DNA from 3 places in the Paenibacillus sp. FSL H7-0918 genome. Region 3 is predicted to be linked to each of the others. Evidence: predicted binding sites of a transcription regulator. Region 3 holds the regulator's gene; each other region holds the start of a gene.

Region 1 (3,281 bases), on a different contig from region 3:
AAGCCGTATGAAATAAAGGTGGAGTATTATGAGAATGCGGGCGACGCCCGGGTTGTTTTGCAGTGGGAGAGTCCGAGCCAGATCAAGGGGGTTATCCCAGCGGGGGCATTTTATCTTCCTTAAAAAAGAGTACTTCAAGTGTGCAAGCGCAAGCAAAAAGCCCCGGTTTTCCGGGGCCTTTTTACGTATGAACGTCTTAAATTTGCTCGCGGTAGCTAATGTTGTTGGCGATCTTCTCGTCACGAACGGCTTTGCGCAGAACATCTTTGACGGTTTGGGCATCATGGATTTTTCGAAAAAGAAGCTGAGGCGCTGAGGCATCATCAGAAAATACAGTTAATGATCCAATGCCAAGCATCCGGTCCATGATAGACTGTTTTACGGATAAATCGCGTACGCGCAGCAATTCGATTTCTTCAACATTTTTACCGATAAGTCCGGTCTTTACCATAATACGCTGACTTGTAATGGTATATGAAGTTGTGTTAAGTCCTACGATTCCTTTGAGTCGATCCGAGATGCCGGCAGGTTTGCCTTTCCAGAGCACGACTTCTTGGATGACATGATTATTATCTACTGCGGGTCGATGAGCGGTTACTGGAGCGGTACCGTCAAGGCTGGTTCCACATACTCCACAAAATTTAGCGCCCTGCTTGTATTCCGCTCCACAGGTGGTGCAATAAGGCATAAATACTCTCCTTTCCTGATCACAATTAAAATAATTATAACATAACAGTCATTTTACATATATTTCATTTGCGCTTTACACAAACCGACATTATCCTGTTAAGTGGAGGGATAAATAATGAAAAAAGCTTTACTAATAGGAATGCTGATGATGACTGTCATCCTTAGCGCCTGCAGCAATAATTCAACTTCATCGGCACCTGCCACGGAGGAAGAAGTGCAGGAGACCGTGCAAAACTTCTACAATGAAATGTCTAAACTTGAAGAGTCAGGAAAAACTTCTTTAGCGGAGTTCAACGAAGCCATTGCGGGTTATTCAGCAGGAGAACTCACGGACAAGCAGTTGGAGAAGAAAATTAAGCAATTCCAGAGTACCGCAACTGATTTATCGAATCAAGCCGAGAAAGTAAAAATTTCCTCCAGCTTGCCTGAAGACATTCGTAAGTTGCTCGAAGAGTCTAAAGTTGCCTTTGAAAGTGCTTATTCTTTAAAAGAAGAGGCCTCTCAAGGTGCTGATTCCGCAAACGTTACGGCTGAGCAATTTAATGAATTGAATCAGAACGCTGATGTAGCGATGTTATTCGGTATTTCCAAGCTTAACGAGGCAAGAGAAGCAACAGGACTTATAGACTCCGAAGGTCAGGCTACCTCAGAGTCTGGGGACGTTGTTCAAGAATAAATCAAATCAGGCGCTGCGCAGTTTATCTGTCAGCGTCTTTTTGCTGCGAATTTTAGCTTGGATAGATATACATTAATATACATCTTTTGAATAAAGAGTGACCCTTAAAAAGGTATCTTTTTCCTGATTATTGATTAATATGCGAAGATGCGGATATAATACAAACATACGTTCGTGTTCAGAGGAATAGATATATAATTAAGGAGGGGTTACCATGGGCAAAAAGCTGGAGAAAAACGGGCTGTGGGAAAGCAGCCGCATGATGCTGCCGGAGCATAAGATACGAATTATAAGAGATGAACGGGAAACGCTGCGCCGCATCAAGCCTATTCTGGATGAGCAGAAGCTGGAGGAGATTGAATGTACACTGGCTTTGTCGTTGCGGAGTCATGTACGAGTGACAGTTATTCTTTTTGACCCTTTTGAAAATACGATGTTAAGTGGTTTTGTGACTTCCATTCACACCCACTCGCGTGAGTTTAAGCTGCAGTGGGCGGAGGAATGGAAGTGGATCGATGTGGATGATATTGTCGAGGTCTACATCGTTTAATGCTGAGAACCGTTGCCTTCGCTTTTTTCATAAGCGATTAAGGTAACGGTAGGATTACCGGTCAGATGTGCAATGGAAGCTTCAGCATTCCGAATAATTTCCAGTGCTTCTTCCTGTTCACTAAGGGCTGCAACTTTATAGCTATCGCTATGAATATCCATATGTCTCCCACCTTTCGTTAAATATTTTGTCCTTTTTTGTGGAAATCATCCTAAAGGGGACAGGGGTACAGGCAAATAGGGCAGCGGCATCATTGAATATACCAAAGGGGTGATTCTATGCTGACTTTGGAGCAATTGAGGGAAAAATCCGCGGCGCGTCTGGTCGGGCTTCATCCTGTCTTGGCGGCAGGTGCGAATGTTTTGATTCAGCAAAGCCATGCGAGAGGAGTCCCTATCGTTATTACTCAGGGTCTACGGACCATTGCTGAGCAAAATGCTTTGTATGCGCAGGGTAGAAGCAAACCAGGACCGATAGTTACCAACGCTAAAGGCGGTACCAGCTATCATAATTATGGTCTTGCGTTTGATTTTGCGCTTTTGCTGCCGAATGGCACTAGCCTTTCTTGGGATATCAATCGTGATGGTGATAAGGATAAGACAGCAGATTGGCAAGAGGTTGTACAGGAGGCTAAGCGGCTTGGTTTAGAATGGGGCGGGGACTGGACCTCTTTTAAAGATTATTCACATCTGCAAATGACTTTCGGTTTAACTATAGATCAACTTCGGGCAGGTAAACGTCCAACGACGGACCAAGCCAAAGAGGCTTTAAAAAAGATTACCGGAGGGGATGATCAGGTGAACAAAGACGTTACAGTGACCATTAACCTAAACGGCCGCAAGCTTACCGATGGCGTTCTCGATACCGGAACAACTTATGTACCCATACGTGCGCTGGCTGAGGCGCTTGGAGCAAAGGTTACTTATGATGCTGTGACAAAGACAGTTAATGTAGTAAAAGAGTAAAACCACCATGCATAGACAGTGCCGTCCAAGGGGAAATTATCAGTGATAACTAACCTTAAAGGGAGGCATAACACTGTGAACAAGCTGATAACAAGCCTTGCATGCGGTACTGTATTATCAATGAGTCTAATGGGAGCTAGCTATGCATCAAATGCCGTGGGATCAGCAGCATTGGGCGGTATCCCAGCCGCGAATACCGGGATGGATGGGACTGCGGAACACACTCGGATGATGAACACGGAAGGCAATCTAATGAACGGCACCACGGGAACGCTGAATCAGCATGAGAGCATTATGAAAGATAAGATCCGCATCGATGATAATTACAGACCTAACAACTACAACACCAATAACTACAATGACACCCGAAATAACTACAGAACCAACAGCACTGTCAACC
Region 2 (3,281 bases), on a different contig from region 3:
AATCCAGAGCTTTCGGCTTCCTGTCGTTAGTGCATTATAGATCAGAAACCGCTCGTCCAGCAGTTTACGAGAAGCGCCGGGAGCAAGCTCCATTCCAGCATTCTCTAGTACGGAGCGTTCACCTTCCGAGAGAATTCCATCTTCCTTAAACTGCGCAGGCACAACACCTTCATTAAATCCAAGCAAAAAAGCGTATTTAACCCCCGTTGGGCGAGTCCGATCCATATTGCCGACCAATACTTGATCCAGTGCGGGCGGAACTAGTCCCATTTTAAGTTCAGCAAGACCTGTCTCTAGAACTCCAGTGAACACTTCAAACTCAAGTCTTTCATTGCCCATCATTTCTACTATCTGATCTAACAGATCAAGTACCGCACCCCACAACTGGCTATGTTCCCTAGCCTTCTCGGGTTGGCCCTTCTCCATAGACTTAACACTGAGTTTCTCTAGCTTTCGTGCAACATCCGTCTCTTCAAGCAGCTTGTACATTGCCGTACATAGTTCAAGGCCGCTTCGGCTTTTCTGGATTCGTTTCTCAAAAGCAAATAATGGACCTGTTATACTAGCACGGCATCGTTCCATAGTAGCAAGCAGTTTATCATCCATCTGTCTGCCGCCCTCCAGCGACAAGCTAGGAATACCTTTCCAGGAGCGGCCATCTGTCCAGCGGTACCCCTGAATCCCACAAGCCAGCACATAGTTTTCTAAAGCATCCATATCCTCACGCGTAATACTATCGTCTAGCGGAAGCAGAAGCTCCGTCTTTACACAACGGAATACATCCTCGTAACGCCAGCGACGACGCACTACATCCAACGCGGAACGTATAAACTCCACTAGCGGATGATGCAGCTCATTCACCTTCTGGTCCAGAAAAAATGGCACTCCATAATCTTGGAACAACGGCTGAACCAGCTGCTCGTAATCGCCAATATTGCGCATCAATACGGCCATTTCGCCATATTTTGCACCTTCATCCCGCGCCAGTCTAGTCATTTCGCGCAGGGCTCCCTCAACCTCTGCTCTGTGCGAAACTGCGGCGCCTATGGATATAGCCTCTCTTGCCAGTTCATCCGCATCTATCCAAGCCTTCCGGCGATCATATCCCCGTTCAAGGTGAGCAAGTACTGGACTTTCTTCAAAACGTGGAAGAACCATTGGCTCCAGCAGCTCGTCCCATACATCAATGCCCAGCTCTTCAGCAATTCCACGCAGTTTAATGTAAGTAACCGCAGTTGGGTGAAACAATTCAAGCTCATTCAACTGATCTCCATAGGGGTAAGGACGATCAATTGTAAGCGAAACCGTCAGCTTCGAAGCTTGCTGCATCAATTCTCGAAGCACTACGAATTCCTGCGGAGTAAATCCATGGAACCCATCTACCCAAATCTCTGCCCCGCGAATGTAGGAGGAATCTGGAATATGCTCAGCCAGTTCTGCTAAACGATCCTCTTCATCGATATAAAGACGGGACATTTCCTTCTCTAAATCGCTAAATACCAGCTGCAAATCATCCAGCTTACCCTCAAGAATAGGACTTCTTGCAATAGCTCCTCGCATAGCGGACAGCTGTTCCTCTAAATCAGTGGAACCCAAACAGCAACGTTTCATCTCCGTGTGCAGTTGGTTCAGACGTTCCACAAAACCCGGTCTGTCTGCTGAGGCACCGAATAATTTCAGTTCCTCTTTGCGGCGACTGATGATTTTGTAAATTAACATTTTCTTACCTTCTTCACTGATTGGCAGACTTGCACTGCCACCAGTTTCCTGCTTCACACGATAGGCAAGCCGCGAAAAACTCAGTGTCTGCGCCCGAAGGCTTCCCTTCACATTCCCTACGGTCAGAAGCCCCCGTTCTGCTCCAAAAGAACCTTGCTCTGGCACAAGAATAATAATCGGCGCACCAAGCGGTTCCTTTTCTAAGGAAGAAGAGATAGATTCCCATATTTTTGTTGTCTTGCCACTGCCCGAGCGGCCTAGTAAAAAGGTTACCGGCATAAATGATAGACTCCTTCCGTAGCGGAGAAAATATATAGAATACAGGGTGAAATATCCACCCATTGATTACACTCCAATTAAAAAAGTTCAGTGATTCCTCGTCCCCTCAGTATATCATAACCACACTAATCGGAACATGTGTTTGCTAGTATTTTCTAATGTTTTACAAAGGATAAACAGCTATGAGTACAAATAAAAAAAGCAAACCTCCGGATTTTGGCGGCTTGCTTTTTAGAGTGTTTAGTTTGTTTTTAATGCCAGTTGTGCAACGTTAGATAGGAGCTGCCAATGTCGGAGCGTAGGGTCAATGTTAGACTGTTGGCGTTCAGCGTTCAGCGTTCAGCGTTCAATACTCAACACCCCGCACTCAACATTAGCACTCTACGCCGATCGTTTTGTAATCCGCATTCCGCATATCATAATTCAATAAGCATCATTCGTTGTTTACTATTTAGTATTCCGAATTTAACACTCAACATTTCGGCTAGGCTTGTTTCATTAATTACTTAGGGACCCAGGAGCCGTTATTCGTGGATTCAGTGCTGTTATGGCAACTTTTCGGACCCCACTGACGCTATTCTTCGAAAATGTGCTGCATTACGGGTGTTATTGGGGCAATAGCGCCTTTAGGGTCCGTAAGAATTCAATAATGGGCTGTTTACACTAAATAGAGTCATCTGAGTCCGTTGGCAACTCCTTGCCTTACAGTCGACTCACGGCCACCCTACGACCAGCCCTTTTATCTTATTTGTTACTTGGCACTGTAAACCTTTTTGACCTTCAGGCTTATTTTTTACTCCGCACTTCAAAAATCGCAAACTTCAGATAGTGTCCTTCGTTAACGCCAAGTATTTGTGGATGGTCTTTGCCTGCGGCCCGCCATTCTACAAGTCTCAACACCTTGCCAGCATCTTTAGCTGCATCGGCAATCGTTTCGAGGAACAGATCTGGCTGCATATGGTAAGAACAGCTTGCGGTAACCAAATAGCCGCCTTCGTTCACCAGCTTCATCCCGTGCAGATTGATATCCTTGTAACCACGGCAAGCGCCAGCTACTGCACTTTTGGTTTTGGCAAACGCCGGAGGGTCCAAGATGACTACATCCCAAGTTCTTCCTCCACCTGCCGTCATCGGCTTGGATGTGTCGGTTTTGGCTGTTTTGCCTCCGGATTTAGGATTTGTAGCAGCTGCTGCCGTATCTGTTCCACTGGCAACTGTCGCCCGTTCAGAACGTTCCTCTAGTCCTTTAACCTGATTCCGTAGATATGCAAAAGCATCATCCA
Region 3 (3,281 bases):
ACAGCTCCACGCGAAAGGGTGATTTTCTCAATATCTGCAGCTGGAAGTCCGCGTTCGCGATTGAATTTAATAGTGGACAGTCTTGCTTTTTCCACCTTCAAGTACGGACGACGGAAGAACAATAGCGCTGCCAGCAAATAGTACAGTACTACTCCCAGCCAATTAGCCAGCATGCCATTACCTTTGGCCTGATCAATAGAACCAACTACCCAAAACATAGTGCCAAGTATCACTAACACTACCGGAAATGCAATGTTGCGACCTTTAAAGACTTCGGCATTCTGGGTAGGAGATTTAGAGGCATAAATCGTATCCTTGCCTTGCTTCTTTCTTTGCTTGTTGATTTGCTGTGTGTTGCGTTGAACCATTCTTTCCCAAGAACGGGCCATGTGCGTTCCCCCTAGTCATCCTGAAATATCTATGAAAAGGAACAGCGAGCTAATGTTTAAGCCCCTTGTTACCTTGTTCATGCTCATCGTTATCTACCACTTCAATAGTATTTAATTGTGCTCGGAAGTTATTGCGGATATTCCCCAGGTAAATTTCACGAAGCTTGGCGCGTTCCGCCACTTCCTCTTGATTAAGGCCTACGCTCTTCTGTTTGCGTGCCAATTCGTTAATTCGCGCGACCAACTCATCAATATTCAATACTTTCCCTCCCCCTATAAATTAATTCTAACTCTGCCATGAGAAAAAGAGCTTGTCAAGGTCTACTCCCTGCAAGCTCTACTGGTCATTCTATTATGTTCTCAGAAAATTAATAAATAGGTAAAGTAAGTATGTCTCCAGCGTTAATTTGACTACTCTTAATCCCACTTGAACGTTTAATTCCTTCTATATAAACAACTGTCTTCATATCAGCTGGTTTATTCTTAAGGGCAATACTCCATAGTGTATCTCCACGTTCAACCACAATCCGCTTCTCTTCCTTCATTATAGTCGTCGATCCTGCAAATACATTTCCCACTACTGTTAGGCCAGATAATACTAGCACGAAAATCAATATTAACTTAATAAAGAAATCTTGACGGAACAACGAAATCATCCCTCCAAGCAAACGTTCCGTTATCTCTTTCACCTTAGCGGAATTACGGGCAACGTCATTATGTCCTATAGATTCAACCACTGGGGCCTTATCGTAGATGCTGCGGTATGTACTGTATTTTAGCATAATCATCATCCTCCAAACACTTGTTCTTACTTTCGAATTTATAATAACACGAACATGTGTTTTGTTCAATACTATTTCAGAACAATTGTTCTCTTTTATTCGAGAGACTCAAGCGGTTCATTTTATTATCATTTGTCTACCATTTTTTAACTCTAGCAGATTAATATTTATAATAGTTAGAACTTATGTTTGTGCGAACGGTAGTTCTATGTTATAATTTTCCCAAACATTACTATATGGGGTTGATTCCAATGTCAAAGATTTCAAGTCGCCAGCTGGCGATCCTGGAATTTATACGAAGCGAAGTCCGCAGCAAGGGTTATCCACCTTCCGTCCGGGAAATTGGAGAAGCTGTTGGCCTTGCTTCCAGCTCCACAGTTCACGGTCATTTGGACCGGCTTGAGAAGAAGGGACTTATTCGTCGAGATCCAACGAAGCCACGTGCAATAGAATTACTAGGCCAAGAGGATTCAGAGAATGTTCACCAATTCGCGCAGACCATCTCACGGATTCCTGTCGTAGGTAAAGTTACCGCCGGGGTACCTATCACTGCTACAGAGAATATCGAAGACTACTTCCCACTTCCTACTCACTATGTAGGTGACAACAAAGTATTTATGCTGTCTGTCATGGGTGATAGTATGGTGGACGCAGGCATTATGAATGGTGACTATGTGATTGTTCGCCAACAACAAACAGCGGACAACGGAGATATCGTTGTAGCCATGACCGAAGAAGATGAAGCAACCGTTAAGACCTTTTACAAGGAACGTGATCATATACGGCTTCAGCCGGAGAATCCAGCTTATGAGCCGCTTCGCCTTAATCGCGTAACTATTCTCGGAAGAGTCATCGGATTGTTTCGAGATATCCACTAAGTATGCACTTCTAACATAAAAGGCTGGTCCGCATATGCGGAACAGCCTTTTTTCTACGTTTTTTTGCTTTTCCAACCACTTACGAACATTTGTTCCCAATGGCTAAAATGGCCATTTTCTATGAATAACCCTTTAGGCGTTCTGCTCATATCCTAATTAGAAAGGAGTGTTGCGTATAATGCCCAACTACCGAATTATTGTAGATCTGACCCAACGAATGTTATATCTTCTGGACAATGATATTGTGATTAGAGGTTTCCCTGTCGGCATCGGTAAGATGTTAACCCAATCCCCAGTGGGTGAATTCACTATTATTAACAAACAACCCGACCCAGGGGGTCCCTTCGGTGTGTTTTGGATGGGACTGTCTAAACCACACTACGGAATTCATGGAAACAATGACCCTTCCTCCATTGGGAAAGAGGTGTCCCACGGCTGCATCCGGATGTACAACGAGGATGTGTTAGCACTCGCTGCTATTGTCCCTATAGGCACACGAGTAACGATAAGAAATTAAATTCGAATGGAGGCTCGGCAACCCCCAAATCACATTAAAAAATGGGGGTCATTACATAAGTAAGTATTTTTTCATTAGCATACTAGGAGTTTGGTGATTATATGTCGAATATTGTTAACAGGATTGCAAATTGAAAAGGATGTGTTTAGTTTGAATAATTCAAAAATTAGAACCCTCGTCGATTTTAAAGTCGATGCACTGGGTAAGCTGTCCGGTTTACTTTTAAATGATGAACAAGCTAGTGGAAAAAAAGTGAATTTGCTCACCTCTTTTGGCAGCATTCAGGGAATCGTCTCTCCAACCGTCTCCAACAAAGAGGATGTATTTGATTTAAAATCTTTGATGGATGATGTAATTGTAGACGAATACATATCTTATTTGGGAGCAGAACACCCTGATAAAAATTTCAGCTATAACTTTGTTGTCCTCAATGACGTTACTGTAAGACCTTATGCTAGTTATGGGACTCCGATCGAATACAAACAGCTGATTGTTTATACCGATCATATCACTGCCTTCAATTTTCTATAGGTTTACATAATCACCTTAAAAAGCACTCTTGCAGCAACCCCAAATTTTGCATCATTTGCAGAATCGGAAGGTTTCTCTGGGTGCTTTTTTTGGGTTAATCGTGAAGTCGATCCTATAATTCCACGAATTTCCCTTTTAAAAGATACTAGTGGAGATCATTCAGGCATATCTTTCAATAAGCAAC

The links. Region 3 encodes LexA, which represses DNA repair genes until DNA is damaged. Its sites were predicted from a motif close to CGAACATATGTTCG; they were not measured.
Region 1: a site for LexA is predicted at 1,528-1,541, ahead of MHI15_RS06075 (YolD-like family protein). Genes of this name have one in related genera too.
Region 2: a site for LexA is predicted at 2,130-2,143, ahead of addB (helicase-exonuclease AddAB subunit AddB). Genes of this name have one in related genera too.

What each region holds. Positions count from the first base shown of each region.
Region 1 covers NZ_JBBOWJ010000001.1:1,337,482-1,340,762, reverse strand. Annotated here, with positions in the region: gene MHI15_RS06090 (glycosyl hydrolase) at 1-123, shown strand, start outside; gene MHI15_RS06085 (PH domain-containing protein) at 197-688, opposite strand; gene MHI15_RS06080 (hypothetical protein) at 806-1,366, shown strand; gene MHI15_RS06075 (YolD-like family protein) at 1,581-1,916, shown strand; gene MHI15_RS06070 (hypothetical protein) at 1,913-2,077, opposite strand; gene MHI15_RS06065 (M15 family metallopeptidase) at 2,195-2,881, shown strand; gene MHI15_RS06060 (WGxxGxxG-CTERM domain-containing protein) at 2,957-3,281, shown strand, end outside.
Region 2 covers NZ_JBBOWJ010000001.1:1,528,692-1,531,972, forward strand. Annotated here, with positions in the region: gene addB (helicase-exonuclease AddAB subunit AddB) at 1-1,998, opposite strand, end outside; gene MHI15_RS07065 (class I SAM-dependent rRNA methyltransferase) at 2,785-3,281, opposite strand, start outside.
Region 3 covers NZ_JBBOWJ010000003.1:27,696-30,976, reverse strand. Annotated here, with positions in the region: gene MHI15_RS20025 (hypothetical protein) at 1-389, opposite strand, end outside; gene MHI15_RS20020 (DUF896 domain-containing protein) at 439-648, opposite strand; gene MHI15_RS20015 (LysM peptidoglycan-binding domain-containing protein) at 758-1,171, opposite strand; gene lexA (transcriptional repressor LexA) at 1,423-2,049, shown strand; gene MHI15_RS20005 (L,D-transpeptidase) at 2,228-2,566, shown strand; gene MHI15_RS20000 (hypothetical protein) at 2,717-3,097, shown strand.